DNA from 2 places in the Limnohabitans sp. MORI2 genome. Region 1 is predicted to be linked to the other one. Evidence: predicted binding sites of a transcription regulator. Region 1 holds the regulator's gene; the other holds the start of a gene.
The links. Region 1 encodes sigma-54, which starts transcription at its own class of promoters, with help from an activator protein. Its sites were predicted from a motif close to TGGCANGNAANCTGCTTT; they were not measured.
Positions count from the first base shown of each region.

Region 1 (8,939 bases):
CAAACGCTATGGCACGCCTAAGGTGCCGAGCGATTTGATGCGCTTCAAATGTTTGACCTTGTCGAGTGATGCATCGCAAACCCGTGGCTGGGCATTTCGTGTGCCCGTCAGTGGGAAAGGTCATGAAGGCCCAACCCATGAAGTGATTCACTTGCGCCCCAGTGGCCCCATGGATTGCTCAGATGGACAAGTCCTGCACGATTGGTGCTTGGCAGGCCATGGCATTGCATGGCGCAGCACATGGGAAGTGGAATCGGAAATTCAAAAAGGGCTTTTGGTCCCTGTCTTGGAGGACTTCGCTGCGCCACCCAACGGCATTTACGCCGTGTTTTCGCAACGCAAACACTTGCCGTTGCGTTTGCGTTTGTGGATTGATTTCTTGAAAGACCACTACGGACATGCCAACTACTGGGGTGCTGCAGCATGAGGACACTCTCTGTTTGAGAAATGGTGGCTTTGCGTGATATGCGCACTACATACAAAGCTTACGCTTATTGTTTGATCTGTAGCGGATAAACTCTTTTGCAAACCAAAGTTGCAACATTTGGTGTGACTATTTCAAAGTCTTGCAAATGCGAAAAATTCTTACTCTTCCCTTTTTTCTATTAACAGCCAATTTATGTATTGCAGCGACTTTGAGCTTTGAATGCAAGTTCAATCTTGAGGCCACATCCAGTGGATTGAATAAACAATCCCCGCTTTTCGAGTTGCGATTCATTAGCGATGATGAAAAGAAGTCCGCTTATTTGATGGGTAACAACGGGTCTGCAGAGGTGAAGGCCATTCAAAACGCTGGTGGTATCAGCTTTGTTGAAATCACTACTTCGGGCAACGTCATGGTGACGACGATCGCGAAATCTGGCGAGGCTGTACACAGTAGAAATGCTGTGATGCAGTCTCAGTTGGTTTCATCTCAGTATTACGGTAAATGTGTTGCTAAGTAATAAGCAATGAATGGCCCTGTCGATGAGTATTTAGGCGAAGAGACGCCAAAAGCAAAATTAAGAACAGCACAAGCAGTATTGGGGCTGGCATTCAGATTAAATGTTGAAGTCCAACATGACCGTATTTCACGTGAGTTATTTGACAGAGACGTCGAGATCTTGACAGGAGAGAGAGGAGTTCGATTACCTGCCTACCCTGAAGGCACTAAGCATGACTTGATTCTGGGTATGCACAACCTTGTCTTAATAGCAATTGGTTCAAGTGCATTGACTGCTGATGAGGTCTTAGAGCAGGTTTTTGGCAAGCAAGATAAAGAAGTTAGCCGCCAAGGTCTTCGTGCCGTTGTAAATCAAGTTAGGAATGCTTTTGCGCATTCTCCGTGGCGTCCGAAGTGGCTAATCAAGGAGCACCTTCGTAAGAAATACGAAGTTTATTTGGGTGATCCAGAAGGGATTACTTTTGATGCAACAACGCTTCATGGCAAAGGGTTACAGCCAGAAGACTTTGGTGGTTTAGAGGCTTGGGTCAATATCCTGCGATATTGCGAACAGATCGTGCCAGATGAGCATTGTGTATGAGTGGTAGCTTGCCGCCCCGTAAAATCTAGCCATGCTCCAAGTTAAACAAGAATTGCTGGCCGCCCTGAGCCAAGCCCTCGACGGTTTGTTGCCCGGTTCTGGCAACAAAGCCGCGTTTGAATCCCCCAAGGTCGCCGCGCATGGCGACTACGCCATTACGGCCGCCATGCAGTTGGCCAAGCCCCTCAAGCTCAACCCCCGTCAGTTGGGTGAACAGTTGCGTGATGCCTTGCTGGCCGCGCCCGCCTATCAACAGTGGGTGCAAGACATTGAGATTGCAGGCCCCGGCTTTATCAACATCCGTTTGAAGCCAGCCGCCAAACAACAAATCGTGCGCGAGGTGTTGGCTGCCAAAGAGCAATTCGGTTTTCAAGCTGAAAACGGCCAACGCGTGTTGGTCGAGTTTGTGTCGGCCAATCCCACCGGCCCATTGCATGTGGGTCACGGTCGCCAAGCGGCGTTGGGCGATGCGATTTGCAATTTGTTTGAAACCCAAGGCTGGAACGTCTACCGCGAGTTTTATTACAACGACGCGGGCGTGCAAATCAACACCTTGGCTAAGAGCACACACTTCCGCGCCCAAGGCTTCAAGCCCGGCGACGATTGCTGGCCTGTGGACCCTGAAAACCCAGAGAGCAAAGCGTTTTACAACGGCGACTACATCCAAGACATCGCCACCGATTTCTTGGCGGGCAAAACCGTCAAGTCCGACGACCGCGAATTCACCGCCAGCGGCGATGTGAACGATGTGGACGGCATGCGCGAGTTCGCCGTGGCTTACCTGCGCCACGAGCAAGACCTTGACTTGAAAGCCTTTGACGTCAAGTTCGACAACTACTACCTCGAGAGCAGTCTGTACACCAGCGGCAAAGTGGCCGACGCGGTGAGCCGCTTGCAAGCGGCTGGCAAAACGTACGAGCAAGACGGCGCGCTGTGGCTCAAGTCCACCGACTATGGCGACGACAAAGACCGTGTGATGAAAAAGACAGACGGCACCTACACCTACTTTGTGCCAGACGTGGCGTACCACATCACCAAGTGGGAGCGGGGCTTCACCAAGGTGGTGAACATTCAAGGCACAGACCATCACGGCACGATTGCCCGTGTGCGCGCTGGCTTGCAAGCCGCCAATGTGGGCATTCCCGAGGGCTACCCCGACTACGTGCTGCACACCATGGTGCGCGTGATGCGCGGCGGCGAAGAAGTGAAGATTTCCAAACGCGCGGGCAGCTACGTGACCTTGCGTGACTTGATTGAGTGGACCAGCAAAGACGCCGTGCGCTTCTTCTTGCTGAGCCGCAAGCCCGACACCGAGTACACCTTCGACGTGGACTTGGCCGTGCAAAAGAACAACGACAACCCCGTGTACTACGTGCAATATGCGCACGCGCGCATCTGCTCGGTGCTGCGTGCGTGGGCTGAAAAAGACGGTGGCGATGTGGCTGCGCTCAAAGACGTGGACTTGTCTGCGCTCGAAAGCCCCCAAGCGCAAGCCCTCATGTTGCAACTGGCCAAGTACCCAGCGATGTTGACTGCCGCATCGGCAGACTTTGCGCCGCACGACGTGACTTTCTACTTGCGCGATCTCGCGGCTAGCTACCACAGCTACTACGATGCCGAGCGCATCTTGGTCGACGATGAAGCGGTGAAAAAGGCGCGCTTGGCGCTGGTGGCTGCGACAGCGCAAGTGCTGCACAATGGCTTGGCTGTGTTGGGTGTGTCAGCGCCCGCCAGCATGTAACGAGTGGAGAATTCGCGCATGAATCAGCAGCGTGGCAGCACTTTGATTGGCTTCATCCTAGGTCTTGTGGTCGGACTTGGCGTGGCGCTGGGCGTGGCCATCTACGTCACCAAAATGCCCATTCCTTTCATGACCAAAGGGCAAACACGCACGGCAGACTCTGATGCCGCGGAGGCTGAGAAAAATAAAGACTGGGACCCTAATGCACCGCTGTATGGCAAGAAAGGCGCCAAGTCTGATGAGAGTAAAACCGAGGTCAAGGCAGATCCTAAGCCTGATGCTGCGACCAAGGTGGATGCCAAGAGTGCTGACCCCTTAGGCGATTTGGTGAAAAAGACAGCAGAGCCTAAGCCGGAACCCAAACCGAAATCTGAGCCGAAGCCTGTTGAGGCCAAAGTGCTTGAACCGAAAGCCGCAGAGCCCGGGGCGGAGAATAAATCTGCGAATGCAGACCCGTTTATTTATTTTGTGCAAGCTGGCGCATACCGAACCAATGAAGAGGCGCAAGCGCAACGTGCCAAGACCGCTTTGTTGGGCTTAGACACCAAAATCAGCGAGCGTGACCAAGGCGGGCGTACGGTTTACCGTGTGCGCGTAGGTCCGCTCGACAAAGCCGAAGCCGAACGGGTGCGTGCCAAGCTGGATGCTGCGCACATTGATTCCGCCATGGTGCGGGTACAACGTTAAACACCAAGAGGTAACTTATGAAGCGTCGTGATTTTTCTTTCGCTGCGATCAGCGCTGCTGCCGTGACGAACTTGCCCGTCGTTGTTCACGCACAAGGGCCCGCCCCTGCGAAGAAGCCAGTGGAAGGCACAGATTACTTGCCGCTGGACAAGCGTGTGCCGACCGATGTGGGTGTCGGCAAGATTGAAGTGATCGAATTCTTTTGGTACAGCTGCCCACATTGCAATGCGTTTGAGCCTCAGTTTACCGCTTGGAAAAAAGCTGCCCCGAAAGATGTGGTGATTCAACGTGTGCCCGTGCGTTTTCGCGATGATTTTGAACCTCAACAACGCACGTATTACGTGTTTGAGGCGCTCAACATGGTGGATGCTTTGCATGGCAAGTTGTTCCATGCCATCCATACCGAGCGCCAACAACTCAACACGCCTCAGGCTTTGGCAGCTTGGGCTGACAAGAATGGCTTGCCAGAAAAGAAGTTCATGGAGGCCTACAACAGCTTCGGTGTTGCCAGCAAAGCGCGCCGTGCCACGCAGTTGCAAGAAGCCTTTAAGGTGCAAGGCGTGCCGTCCTTGGGCGTGGCGGGGCGTTTCTACACCGATGGCTCTTTGACGCAAACCATGGATCGTGCGCTGCAGGTGGCCGAGTACTTGATCGGTGAAGTTCGTCGCGGCCGCTAAGTCTTTGTCCGCCTTGCATGGCGGGGTCAGCACGAAAATTGCTTTATTGATGGTTAGAATGCTTTAACTCAACGAGCAATATCCGTGCCTTGACCTCATTTGCTTCTTTCTCACTTGCTTTGCTGATGGCCATTGTGCCGGTAGCGGCGTCGGCGGAAAAAGCAGATCGTGACAAACCCACGCACATTGAAGCCGATAACTTGGTGCACGACGAGCTTAAGCAAGTCAGTATCTTTACGGGACGTGCGGTCATGACGCGAGGCACCATGATCATGCGAGGTGCACGCATCGAGATGCGTGAAGATGCGGATGGCTACCAGTTTGGTGTCATCCTTCCTGAACCGGGCAAACGTGCTTTTTTTCGACAAAAGCGTGAAGGTAACGATGACTTCATGGAAGGCGAAGCCTTGCGCATCGAGTTTGATGGGAAGGCAGATCGGATCACGCTCATTGATCAGGCTGAAGTGCGCCGTTATCGTGGCGCGACGCTCAATGACACCATGCTTGGCAAGCTAATCATTTACGAAAATTTGACCGATGTGTTCAGCATTGATGGCCACTTACCTCAAGACGCTGGCAAGGGTGTTGTGGGTCGAGTCAAAGTCGTTTTAGCGCCGCGCAATAAAACATTGGAAAAACCGTGATCGAAGTGCTCACCCCAACTGATGCAGCAGAGATGAGCGAAAGCCGCTTGGAGGCTCGCCATTTGCAAAAAGCCTATGGCAGCCGTCAAGTGGTGCACGACGTCTCGATTTCCGTGAGAAAAGGTGAAGTGGTTGGTTTGTTAGGCCCTAACGGCGCAGGTAAAACCACTTCGTTTTACATGATTGTGGGCTTGGTGCGTGCCGATGGTGGCAGCATCACGATTGATGGCGAGCCTGTGGCGCATTTGCCCATTCATCGCCGCTCGCGTTTGGGGTTGAGCTATTTGCCGCAAGAGGCGTCTATTTTTCGCAAGTTGAATGTGGAAGACAACGTGCGTGCGGTGTTAGAGCTACAACGTGATGACGACGGCAAGCCCCTGCACAGCGATGAAATTGAAAAGCGATTGACAGCGTTGTTGCAAGAGTTGCGTGTGGAACATCTGCGCATGTCGCCCTCTCTGGCCTTGTCGGGCGGTGAGCGTCGACGCGTCGAGATTGCACGCGCTTTGGCCACCAATCCTCGTTTCATCTTGTTGGACGAACCCTTTGCGGGTATCGATCCGATTGCTGTGATTGAGATTCAACGCATCATTGGTTTCTTGAAAGCGCGTGGCATGGGGGTGTTGATCACCGACCACAATGTGCGCGAAACGCTTGGCATTTGTGACCACGCGTGCATCATCAGCGATGGTCGTGTGTTGGCGCAAGGAACGCCGCGCGAAATCATTGAAAACGTGGATGTACGCCGCGTTTACCTTGGCGAACATTTCCGAATGTGATCGAGCATCATGAAACAAGGCTTATCACTCCGCGTTTCCCAACATCTGGCGCTCACGCCCCAGTTGCAGCAGTCGATCCGACTGCTGCAGTTGTCGACGCTGGAGTTGAGCCAAGAGATTGAGCAAATGCTCGATGAGAACCCGTTTCTAGACAAAGACTTTGAAGAAGCCCCTCGCGAAGAATTTGGTTTAGACAAGGCTGATACACCTGCGCGCGATGACGAGGTGGAGACCACGCGCGAGGTGCCATCTCTCGATGGCGTCATGTCCGAAATCAGTGTAGATAACACAGCCAGCGACACTGAGCCAAGTGTGGACGGTGTGGCTGAGAGCTGGGATGGCGACGGCAGCGTGGAGTTTTCTGCGGACGATTCTGAGTGGGGCGGCGACGCGCCCGCGAGCAACAGCAACAACACCGCAGACAGTGATGCTGCCGATGCGACTGAGCTGGCGCGCATGCAAGAGTCGCTGGCCTCGCATTTGCATCGCCAAGCACTGGCTTTGCGCTTGAGCCCTACTGATCAAGCTGCCTTGCGTTATTTGATTGAAAACCTCAACGACGACGGCTACCTGGAAGACACCTTGCGCAGCTTGGCCGAAGGTTTGGGTGGCGACGACGAAGAGCAAATCGAAGAGCTCGAACACCGCTTCCAAGTTGCCTTGTCACTGCTGCAAAGCCTAGAGCCTGTGGGCGTGGGTGCACGCGATTTGGCCGAGTGCTTGACACTGCAACTCAAAGCCTTGGAGCCCAAGGGTGAAGAAGCTTTGCAGATCCGTGACACAGCCATTCGCATGTGCAAGCAACCGATGGACATGTTGGCCAAACGCGATTTCAAACGCTTGGCCGTGTTGGTGGGCGACAGCGAAGCCAATGTGAAAGTGGCCATTGCGTTGATTGGCCGCTTAGAGCCCAAGCCCGGCCGCCGCTTTGCAGATGTTGAGCGTCATGTGGTGGTGCCCGATGTGTTGGTCACCCGTGTGGGCAAGTCAACTACTGCTCCGAAATTCAAGGTGGCTTTGAACCCCGATGTGATGCCCCGTTTGCGCGTGCACGACATTTACGCCAACGCACTCAAAGGCGGCAAAGGCGAAGCGCATGCGGGTTTGCAACAGCGCTTGCAAGAAGCGCGTTGGTTCATCAAAAACATCCAGCAACGCTTTGACACCATCTTGCGTGTGAGCAACGCGATTGCCGAGCGTCAAAAGAACTTCTTCATCCACGGTGAGCTCGCCATGCGCCCCATGGTGCTGCGGGAGATCGCCGAAGAGTTGGGGCTACACGAGTCCACCATCAGCCGTGTGACGACCAATAAATATATGAGCACGCCCTACGGCACGTTTGAGCTCAAGTATTTCTTTGGCTCTGGCCTTGAGACAGAGAGCGGCAACAACGCGTCGAGTACAGCGGTGCGTGCGCTCATCAAACAATTTGTGGCGAGCGAAAACCCTAAAAAACCGCTGTCGGATAATCAGCTTTCCGAAATGCTCAAAGAGCAAGGCATTGAGTGCGCTCGCCGCACCGTGGCCAAATACCGTGAGGCGCTGCGTATTGCGCCCACGACATTGCGCAAAGCGCTCTAAAGAAATCTATGAACCAACTGCATCTTTTCCTGCCCTGTGCGGCGGGCGTTGAAACCTATCTGGCCGAAGAGGTTCGGCACATCACGGGCGTGGGTGACGAAGACTTGCGCGTGTTTCGTGCCGGTGTGATGGTGCGCACGTCGTGGCGCGATGTGTTGAAACTCAACTTGCACAGCCGCTTGGCGCAGCGTGTGTTGGTGGAGTTGTCACACACGATGTATCGCCAAGAACAAGACCTGTACCGTGCGGCGTGTGAGGTGGCGTGGGAGTTGTGGTTCTCCCCCAAAGAGACGTTCAAGATTGAAATCACCGCGCAGCACAGCCCCTTGAAGAGTTTGAACTTTGCGGCCTTGAAAGTGAAAGATGCCGTGGCGGATCGCTTCCGTCACAAGTTTGGTGTGCGCCCTGATGTCAACACACAGTGGCCCGATGCGCGCATCTATGTGCACCTGACCACCGATGAGTGCACGCTCTACATCGACACCTCGGGTGAGCCACTGTTCAAACGCGGTTGGCGCGCTGACAAAGGCGATGCACCGCTGAAAGAAACCCTCGCCGCCGCCATGCTGGCCGCAAGCGGTTGGAGCATGGGCGATGGCACACCCGCCAACCCCGACGGACTTGCGGCCCAAGGCGTGCCGCTGTATGACCCCTGCTGCGGCAGCGGCACGATCGCGGTGGAAGCAGCACAAATTGCTTGCAACATCGCGCCGGGGTCGATGCGCAAATTTGGTTTCCAAAAACTCATTCCTTACCAAGAGCACGTATGGCATGGTTTGCTCGATAACGCCCGCGCGCAAGAGTGTGAGCCGCGTGCCCAAGTGTTCGGCAGTGATGTGGCCTTCCGTATGGTTGACTTTGCGCAGCGCAACGCCGAGCGCGGCGGTGTGGCACACGCGGTGCAGCTCAGAGGCGGTGATGCCTTGCAGCGCATGCCGCCCTGCGATGTGCCAGGTGTGATGTTGGTCAACCCGCCCTACGGCGAACGTATTGAAGCCGCAGGTATTGCGGGCGCTGCTCGCCGTGCGCGCTACTCACCACCTACCGAATATGTGTCGCCCTACGAAGACGTGAATCAAAACGGCGACGCTGGTTTTGATGATGCGGCTTATGGCGGCGGCATGGTGCGCGATGACATGCCACGTTTTGGCGCGCGCGATATTGCGCAAACCGAAGACGGTGGTGATTTCTTTGCCCAGCTTGCCAGCCACTGGAAGAAAAACTACGCAGGTTGGAGCGCTTGGATGCTGACGCCTGACCTCAAGCTGCCCAGCCGCATGCGCTTCAAAGAGTCGCGTCGCGTACCC
Region 1 covers NZ_AP027058.1:2,493,555-2,502,493, reverse strand. Annotated here, with positions in the region: gene QMG27_RS11995 (LysR family transcriptional regulator) at 1-427, shown strand, start outside; gene QMG27_RS11990 (hypothetical protein) at 573-944, shown strand; gene QMG27_RS11985 (hypothetical protein) at 951-1,523, shown strand; gene argS (arginine--tRNA ligase) at 1,555-3,264, shown strand; gene QMG27_RS11975 (SPOR domain-containing protein) at 3,283-3,951, shown strand; gene QMG27_RS11970 (thiol:disulfide interchange protein DsbA/DsbL) at 3,969-4,628, shown strand; gene lptA (lipopolysaccharide transport periplasmic protein LptA) at 4,754-5,272, shown strand; gene lptB (LPS export ABC transporter ATP-binding protein) at 5,305-6,051, shown strand; gene QMG27_RS11955 (RNA polymerase factor sigma-54) at 6,061-7,632, shown strand; gene QMG27_RS11950 (THUMP domain-containing protein) at 7,641-8,939, shown strand, end outside.

Region 2 (8,939 bases), 270 kb from region 1:
CCAGTGTTTGCTGAATTTGTGCGTCATCGTAATGACTGATTGCATCATCAGCCGCGCGATACACCTGCACTTTGACTGTGTGTTGAACCACGGGCTCTTGGCTGGTGATCAAAGGCTCGGTGGTGGCGACACAACCGGTCAACCACAGCGGTAGGGACAACGCAAGGGCGATGCGTACACCCTGTTGAAATACAGCAACCCACATCGTGGCCTCCATTGCGATTCAAAGCGTCTATTAAAAAATAGACGCTCACGCAAAAGCGCATGTGGCGCTTCAGATCACACGCCGTAACGCTCGCGATACGCCTGCGTGCGCGCCAAGTGCTCGCCCATCGCATTACCCGGCTGCTTGCCCAAGTAAGCCAACAAGTCTTCCAACTTGGCGATGGTGCACACACTCATGCCCAGTTGCTCGCGCACGTATTGCACGGCGCTGTAGGGCACATCTTGGGTGGTGCCATCGGCCTGTTTTTCAGTGGCCATTTCTTGGCGGTCCAGCGCAATCGCCACGGCATGCGGCGTGGCACCGGCGGCTTTGATGAGCGCGATGGACTCGCGTGCAGCCGTGCCTGCGCTCATCACATCGTCCACGATCAGCACGCGGCCTTTGAGGGGCGCACCCACCAAGCTGCCACCTTCGCCGTGGTCTTTGGCTTCTTTGCGGTTGTAGGCAAAGGGCACGTTTTTGCCCAAACGTGCCAGCTCGATGGACACCGCCGCACCCAGAGGAATACCTTTATAGGCAGGACCAAAAATCATGTCGAATTCGATGCCGCTGTTGACAATGCACTGCGCGTAAAAACCAGCGAGCTTGCCCAGCTTGGCGCCGTCGTCAAACAAACCGGCGTTGAAAAAGTAAGGGCTCATGCGGCCCGCCTTGGTTTTGAACTCGCCAAATTTCAACACGCCGCAATCCAGCGAAAATTGCACAAATTCTTGGGCCAACACGTCGTTGGTCGCGGCACTGTTACTCATGGGGAAAATCCTTGTTCAAACTCACCAGCCTCAACCTCAATGGCATCCGATCTGCAGCCCGTAAGGGCGTGGAGGCGTGGATCGACAAATCGAGCCCTGATTGTATTTGCGTCCAAGAAATCAAAGCCCAGGCCGCAGACATCGAAGGGACGTTTGATACCTTGGCGGGCCTAAAAGGCCACTTTCAATACGCCGAGAAAAAAGGCTACTCGGGCGTGGGCATCTACACCCGCCATGAGCCGAGCGATGTGATCATCGGTTTTGATGGTGGCGAGTTCGATGCCGAAGGCCGCTATGTGGAGTTGCGCTTTGACACGCCACAACGCAAGCTCTCCATCATCAGCAGCTACTTTCCCAGCGGCTCATCGGGCCCCGAACGCCAAGAAGCGAAGTACCGGTTTTTAGATGCCATCTACCCGCATCTGCAAACGCTCAAGGCTGAGCGCGAGTTTGTGCTGTGCGGCGACATCAACATCGCGCACAAAGAAGCGGACCTGAAAAACTGGAAAGGCAATTTGAAAAACAGCGGCTTCTTGCCCGAAGAACGCGCGTGGATGACCAAACTCACGAGCGAGGGCGGCGTAGTAGATGTGTACCGCCAGTTAGAGCCAGACACCACCGACGCTTGCTACACCTGGTGGAGCAACCGAGGCCAAGCCTACGCCAACAACGTGGGTTGGCGTTTGGACTACCACTTGGCCACGCCTGGAGTGGCGGCCAAGGCGCGCACCGAGTCGATTTACAAAGGTGAGAAGTTTTCAGACCACGCGCCCATCACCATTGCATACGATGGCCTGCTCAATGCATCGTGACGTTAGATCGATGTCACAACCAAATAGCCAACCCAAGCGAGATTGGCCGAGGCCGACAAACCGAGTGCAGCGAACGTCAGCTTCATGCCTCGAACGCGGTTGGTGAATTCAGGGGGTGGTTCATTGATGCCTTTGGCATGGAAGTAGCGTCCTAGCACCAACAAGCCCCCCAAAAGAGCCACCAGTGTTAACGGCGCCCCATTGAGCTCCAAAGCTCCCATCAGAAACAGACCCAAGGGCACATACTCTGCAAAGTTGCCATGCGCGCGCATCGCCCTTTCTAGTTCGTCAACGCCTCCGGCACCCAAAGACACCTTGTTCTTGCGACGAAACCGAATGACATTGAACGAGAGTTTGATGAACATCAACGCCAAGATACTGGCGAAAACAGCGGTCATGACTAGCATCGCACCTCCTATGGAATAGGTCGTGATGATATTCCTAGCCCACCAACATCCCTTTGGTCTCAATGAACTTGACCACGTCTTGCAAACCATCGAGGGTGCGCAAGTTGGTCATCACAAACGGCTTGAGGCCATTGGCTGTGGTGCGCATGCGAATGGTGTCGGCTTTCATCACGTCCAAATTGGCACCCACATGAGGTGCTAAGTCGGTTTTGTTGATCACAAACAAATCGCTCTTGGTGATGCCAGGGCCACCTTTGCGTGGGATTTTTTCGCCCGCTGCCACATCAATCACATAGATCGTCAAGTCGCTCAACTCGGGGCTGAAGGTGGCCGCCAAGTTGTCGCCACCGCTCTCAATGAACACCACATCGGCATCGGGAAAGTCCACCAACATGCGGTCGATGGCTTCGAGGTTGATCGATGCATCTTCACGAATCGCGGTGTGCGGACAGCCACCGGTTTCCACGCCCATGATGCGCTCGGCGGGCAACGCACCGCTGATGGTGAGCAATCGTTGGTCTTCTTTGGTGTAGATGTCGTTGGTGATGGCCACGAGGTCGTAGGTGTCGCGCATGGCCTTGCACAACATTTCGAGCAAGGTGGTTTTGCCAGAGCCAACAGGCCCGCCAATGCCCACGCGCAGAGGTGGCAATTTTTTGGTGCGATGTGCGATGTTGTGTAAGTGCTTCATGATCTGAACAGTCGTGAGTATTGGGTTTCGTGTTGGGCCGAGAGAATGGCCAGCATGGGAGAAAAGGCTTGCCGTGTGTCGTCCGTCACTCGCAGCGCATGTCTGACAGCAGACGCGATGTGTTGGGCCAATTGGGTCAAGATGCGCTGGCCTGAGTTTTGACCCAGTGGCACGGCTTTGATGGCGGCTTGCACCATGTTCTCGGACCAGCCAAAGGCGTAAGCCTGCAAGCAGTGTTCAATCGGTGCGCCTGTGCGCGACAACGCCAAAGCAAACATCAGCGGATACGTGGGCACCCAACGGTTGCACATCGCCAAGGTGTCGGCATCCAATGCATCTTGATTGCGCAACCACTCCAACATGGAGCGCCCCATTTGCTCGCTTTGCAAACGCAGTTCCGCACTTTCACGGGTGGCATGTACCCATTGGCTCAAAGTTTCTAAGCGTGCCTGATCTTGCGCTTGCCAGGCCGCGATCATCTGCCCGAGCACGGCCATGTCGCCGCGGGATTGTGTGAGATGGAGCTGGTCGATCAACCATTCAGCTGCGCTGTGTTCGTCATGCACCATCCCTTGGTCAATCGCAGCTTCTAGACCTTCGGAGTACGAAAAGCCACCAATGGGCAACGCAGGCGATGCGAGCCAGATGAGTTGGATCAGCGCCGGTGTGGAAGACGGCGCTGCAGTGGCAGCGTCAGTGGTCATGCTTGCAGTTGGGTCCGTGCACGTGGCCGTGAGAGCGATCTGTGTGATCATGGCTATGGCTATGGCTGTGTTCGCCGTGACTATGCCCATGTGAGTGCCCATGGCTGCTGTACGCACCACCTTCAGGCTCAAACGCTTCATGCACCGTCACCACCGTCATGTGCATGGCGCGCAGCATATCGGCCAACACATGGTCTGGTTCAATCTTCAAGTGATCGGGTTGCAACTCGATGGGCACATGGCGGTTGCCGAGGTGGTAAGCCGCACGCGTCAAGTCAAACGCGGTGCCGTGCTGCGCACAGGCAGTGATGCGCAACACCTCTTGCGGTGCCGCCACCACACGGATGAGCGAGCCGTCTTCAGCCACCAACACATCGCCGCCGCGCACCAAAGTGCCGCGCGTCAAAAACACACCCAAGCTGCGGCCTGTGCTGTCAGTCGCATCAAAGCGGCTTTTTTGGCGTACGTCCCAATCGAGCTCCACCGTGGGCGCACGCTTGAGCAAAGCAGTCGCCAAACCTTGGCCGCCAGAAATCAATTTAGAACAAATGAGCATCAGAAAAATTTAGAACAAGAAGTAACGTTGTGTCATGGGCAAGCTCAGCGCAGGTTCGCAGGTGAGCAGATTGCCATCCGCCCGCACCGCATAGGTTTGGGCATCCACTTCCATGCGTGGCGCATAGTCGTTGTGAATCATGTCACGTTTGCCCACGCTTCTGATGTTCTTCACGGCACTCAAGGTTTTATTCAAACCAAACTTCTGTCCGATGCCCGCTGCCATGCCCGCTTGCGACACAAACGTGAGCGAACCACGGTGCAACGCGCCGCCATACGCTCCAAACATGGGGCGGTAGTGCACGGGCTGCGGTGTAGGAATGGACGCGTTGGGGTCGCCCATCGCCGCCATGGCGATGAAGCCACCTTTCAAAATGATGCTGGGCTTGATGCCAAAGAATGCGGGCTTCCACACCACCAAGTCGGCCCACTTGCCCACTTCTACACTGCCGACTTCGTGGCTGATGCCGTGGGCAATCGATGGATTGATGGTGTACTTGGCGATGTAGCGTTTGACACGCGCGTTGTCATGACGATCCGTGTCGCCTGGTAGCGCACCGCGTTGCGCTTTCATCTTGTGCGCGGTTTGCCATGTGCGAATGATCACCTCACCCACACGGCCCATGGCTTGGCTGTCGCTGCTCATCATGCTGATGGCACCGAGGTCATGCAAGATGTCTTCGGCGGCAATCGTCTCGCGGCGAATGCGGCTTTCGGCAAAGGCCAAGTCTTCGGCAATGGCGGGGTCGAGGTGGTGACACACCATGAGCATGTCCACATGCTCGTCGAGCGTGTTCACGGTGTACGGACGCGTCGGGTTTGTCGAGCTGGGCAACACATTGGCCTCGCCCACCACTTTCAAAATATCGGGCGCATGGCCACCGCCTGCACCTTCGGTGTGAAAGGTGTGGATGGTGCGACCTTTGAAGGCGGCCACCGTGTCTTCCACAAAACCCGATTCGTTGAGCGTGTCGGTGTGGATGGCCACCTGCGTGTCGGTGGCCTCGGCCACGCTCAAGCAGTTGTCAATCGCGGCGGGCGTGGTCCCCCAGTCTTCGTGCAGCTTTAGGCCAATCGCGCCTGCGTTGATCTGCTCGTGCAGCGAATCGGGCAGAGCGGCATTGCCTTTGCCCAAGAAGCCGAGGTTCATCGGAAATGCATCCGCCGCTTGCAACATGCGTTCGATATTCCAAGCGCCAGGTGTGCAAGTGGTGGCAAAGGTGCCAGTAGCTGGGCCTGTGCCGCCACCAAGCATAGTGGTCACACCGCTCGTCAACGCTTCTTCAATTTGCTGCGGTGCGATGAAATGGATGTGCGTGTCCACACCCCCCGCAGTGACGATGTTGCCTTCGCAGCTGATCACCTCGGTGCCTGGGCCAATGACGATGTCCACGCCCGGTTGTGTATCGGGGTTGCCCGCTTTGCCAATGGCCACGATGCGACCGCCCTTCAAGCCAATGTCGGCTTTGACAATGCCCCAGTGGTCAATGATGAGGGCATTGGTCATCACGGTGTCCACCGCGCCGCCCGCTTGTGGCCCTGTGCCTGCGCCGTCACGTGTGCGCTGCGATTGCGCCATGCCATCGCGGATGGTTTTGCCGCCGCCGAACTTCACCTCTTCACCGTAGCCGCCCGCTTTGAGTGTGAAATCTTGTTCGACTTCCACCACCAAGTTGGTATCTGCCAAGCGCAGGCGGTCGCCCACGGTGGGGCCAAACATCTCTGCGTAAGCGCGTTTGCCGATGGTTGCCATCACTTGCTTCCTTTGTCCACAGGACCGTTCACCAAACCGCGAAAGCCAAACACCTGACGATCGCCGCTCAAGTCGACCAACTCGACCGTGCGTTGTTGGCCGGGTTCAAAGCGAACCGCAGTGCCAGAGGCAATGTTCAAACGCATGCCGTGTGCAGCCACACGATCAAAGCGCAAGCCTGCATTGGTTTCTGCAAAGTGGTAGTGCGAGCCCACTTGGATCGGGCGGTCACTGGCGTTTTGCACCACCAACGTGTGCGTGCGTCGGCCGGGGTTGAGGGTGTGTTCGCCCTCGTCAATCAAGAGTTCGCCGGGTGTCATGCGTGCCTCGCCTTACTTGTTGCGACCCATCCACCACATGGCGGCGCCGACCGCCAACGCGATCACAAAGCCCCACACATCGGTAGCGTGGTAGTGCGAAGCACCCTCGATGCCGTGGCCTTCGTGGGCCATGGCCCAAGCGGGCATGAGCGAAATAAGAGAAATTAAACGTTGCATGGTGTACGTCCGAAAAGTGAAATCAAACAATGGGCTGATGCACGGTCACGAGCTTGGTGCCGTCTGGAAACGTAGCCTCGACTTGGATGTCGGGAATCATCTCGGCCACGCCATCCATCACGTCGGCACGGGTGAGCACATTGCGGCCATCGCTCATCAATTGCGCCACGGTCTTGCCGTCGCGCGCACCTTCCATCACGGCAGCGCTAATGAGGGCAACAGCCTCGGGGTAGTTGAGCTTCAGACCACGAGCTTGGCGGCGCTCGGCCAACAAAGCAGCAGTAAAGATCAACAGCTTGTCTTTTTCGCGGGGTGTGAGTTCCATAGTGATTTGAAGTATGCAACATGCGTGCCCTCTTCAACATCGCCCTAAGCCCCTGAATCATTGGCTTTGGTGCGCCACCCCGTCTTGGTGCGCACAACTTTGCGAATCGACACGCATCAGGCTGGTGCATTTTTATTTTTTTGACCTCAAATGGTGCCACTCAATCACGCTTACTTTGCCTATATATAGGCAGTCATCGTTGGTCTAGGGGATACACAAATTGGCACAGGGTTTGCGATAGGTCTCGCGAAGCGCACCGCTACAGCGAGCGCCGAACAACCCTTAATTTTTTGGAGTGAACCCCCATGATGAATCGTCGAGGAAATTTGAAAGCATTGGCCGCCGCAGCTGCGCTGTCTGTCGGCTCATTGGTCTTAGCGCCACAAGCGTTGGCCGCAGACACCATCAAAGTGGGCGTGCTGCACAGCTTGTCTGGCACCATGGCCATTTCTGAGACTGTGTTGAAAGACACCGTGCTCATGGCCATCGACGAAATCAACGCCAAGGGCGGCGTGCTGGGCAAGAAGCTTGAGCCCGTGGTGGTCGACCCCGCTTCCAACTGGCCCTTGTTCGCTGAGAAAACCAAACAGCTCATCGGCCAAGACAAGGTGTCTGTGATCTTTGGTTGCTGGACTTCGGTGTCTCGTAAATCGGTGTTGCCCGTCGTAGAAGAAATGAACGGCTTGCTCTTTTACCCCGTGCAATACGAAGGTGAAGAGCTCAGCAAAAACGTGTTCTACACCGGCGCTGCACCTAACCAACAAGCCATTCCTGCGGTGGACTATTTGATGAGCAAAGACGGCGGCGCTGCCAAGCGTTGGGTCTTGTTGGGCACCGACTATGTGTACCCACGCACCACCAACAAAATTTTGCGTGCTTACCTCAAGAGCAAAGGCGTGAAAGAGTCGGACATCGACGAGAAGTACACACCGTTTGGTCACAGCGACTACCAAACCATCGTGGCGGACATCAAGAAATTTTCTGCTGGCGGCAAGACAGCCGTGGTCTCCACCATCAACGGCGACTCCAACGTGCCCTTCTACAAAGAACTGGGCAATGCTGGCTTGAAAGCCAAAGACGTCCCCGTTGTTGCGTTCTCTGTCGGTGAAGAAGAGTTGCGCGGCGTGGACACCAAGCCCTTGGTGGGTCACTTGGCCGCATGGAACTACTTCATGTCCATCAAGAACCCTGCCAACGATGAGTTCATCAAGAAGTGGGCGGCTTATGCCAAGGCCAAGAACATCGCCGGTCACAAAGACAAGCCTTTGACCAACGACCCCATGGAAGCCACTTACATCGGCATCAACATGTGGAAGCAAGCGGTTGAGAAAGCCAAGTCCACCGAGACCGACAAAGTCATCGCTGCCATGGCAGGTCAAACCTTCAAAGCACCCAGCGGCATTGTGAGCAAGATGGATGAGAAGAACCACCACTTGCACAAGTCGGTGTTCATTGGCGAGATCAAGGCGGACGGTCAGTTCAACGTGGTTTGGAAAACACCAGGCCCTGTGAAAGCCAAGCCATGGAGCCCCTTCATCGAAGGCAATGCTTCTAAGCCCGATGAGCCTGTGAAGAAGTAAACCTTTCTCCGAGGGATTGACTTGGGGGAGGGCACTGCCCTCCCCTTTTTTATGGAAATCTTGATGCACCACTTTTCTATGTCATCGCTCACGCACACGCTGCAAAGGCACATCGCATGTCAGCGCCACTGGGTGCACCGCATCGCTTGTGGATTGGCCATTGTTGTATGGAGCCAAACCAGCGCACTGGCACTCACGGCAGACCAAGCCCGCGCCCTCACCTTGGGCGACACCGATGCACGCGTGACGGCGCTGCAAAAAGCCTTGACCACCCCTGACGCCCAAACCGCTGCGTTTTTGCAAGCCATGGCCGATGACGCTGTAAAAGTGAACGGCACACACGTGCTGGTGGTACGCGATGGCCAAGCGACAGACCCTGTGACCGGTGAAGCCAGTGCGCTGCCTGACACCGCAGAAGACGTGATCAACAACAACCGCATGCGCGGTGAGATTGATGCCGCGTTATCTGCCTTGCAATTGCTCAGCCCCGATGTCGCCTTACGCACGCAAGCCGCCAAATCGGTGCTGAAAGAGCCTGATCCCACCAAACTCGCCATGCTCGAAAAAGCCTTGGCAAGCGAGGCTGATGAGGGCGTGAAAAAACAAATGTTGTTAGCTCGCGCTGCAATTTTGCTCAACA
Region 2 covers NZ_AP027058.1:113,492-122,430, reverse strand. Annotated here, with positions in the region: gene QMG27_RS00575 (hypothetical protein) at 1-205, opposite strand, end outside; gene pyrE (orotate phosphoribosyltransferase) at 280-975, opposite strand; gene QMG27_RS00565 (exodeoxyribonuclease III) at 987-1,787, shown strand; gene QMG27_RS00560 (MAPEG family protein) at 1,790-2,185, opposite strand; gene ureG (urease accessory protein UreG) at 2,229-2,885, opposite strand; gene QMG27_RS00550 (urease accessory protein UreF) at 2,882-3,589, opposite strand; gene ureE (urease accessory protein UreE) at 3,579-4,145, opposite strand; gene ureC (urease subunit alpha) at 4,155-5,897, opposite strand; gene QMG27_RS00535 (urease subunit beta) at 5,897-6,217, opposite strand; gene QMG27_RS00530 (hypothetical protein) at 6,230-6,394, opposite strand; gene QMG27_RS00525 (urease subunit gamma) at 6,417-6,719, opposite strand; gene urtA (urea ABC transporter substrate-binding protein) at 7,028-8,299, shown strand; gene urtB (urea ABC transporter permease subunit UrtB) at 8,363-8,939, shown strand, end outside.
Region 2: a site for sigma-54 is predicted at 6,941-6,958, ahead of urtA (urea ABC transporter substrate-binding protein). Genes of this name have one in related genera too.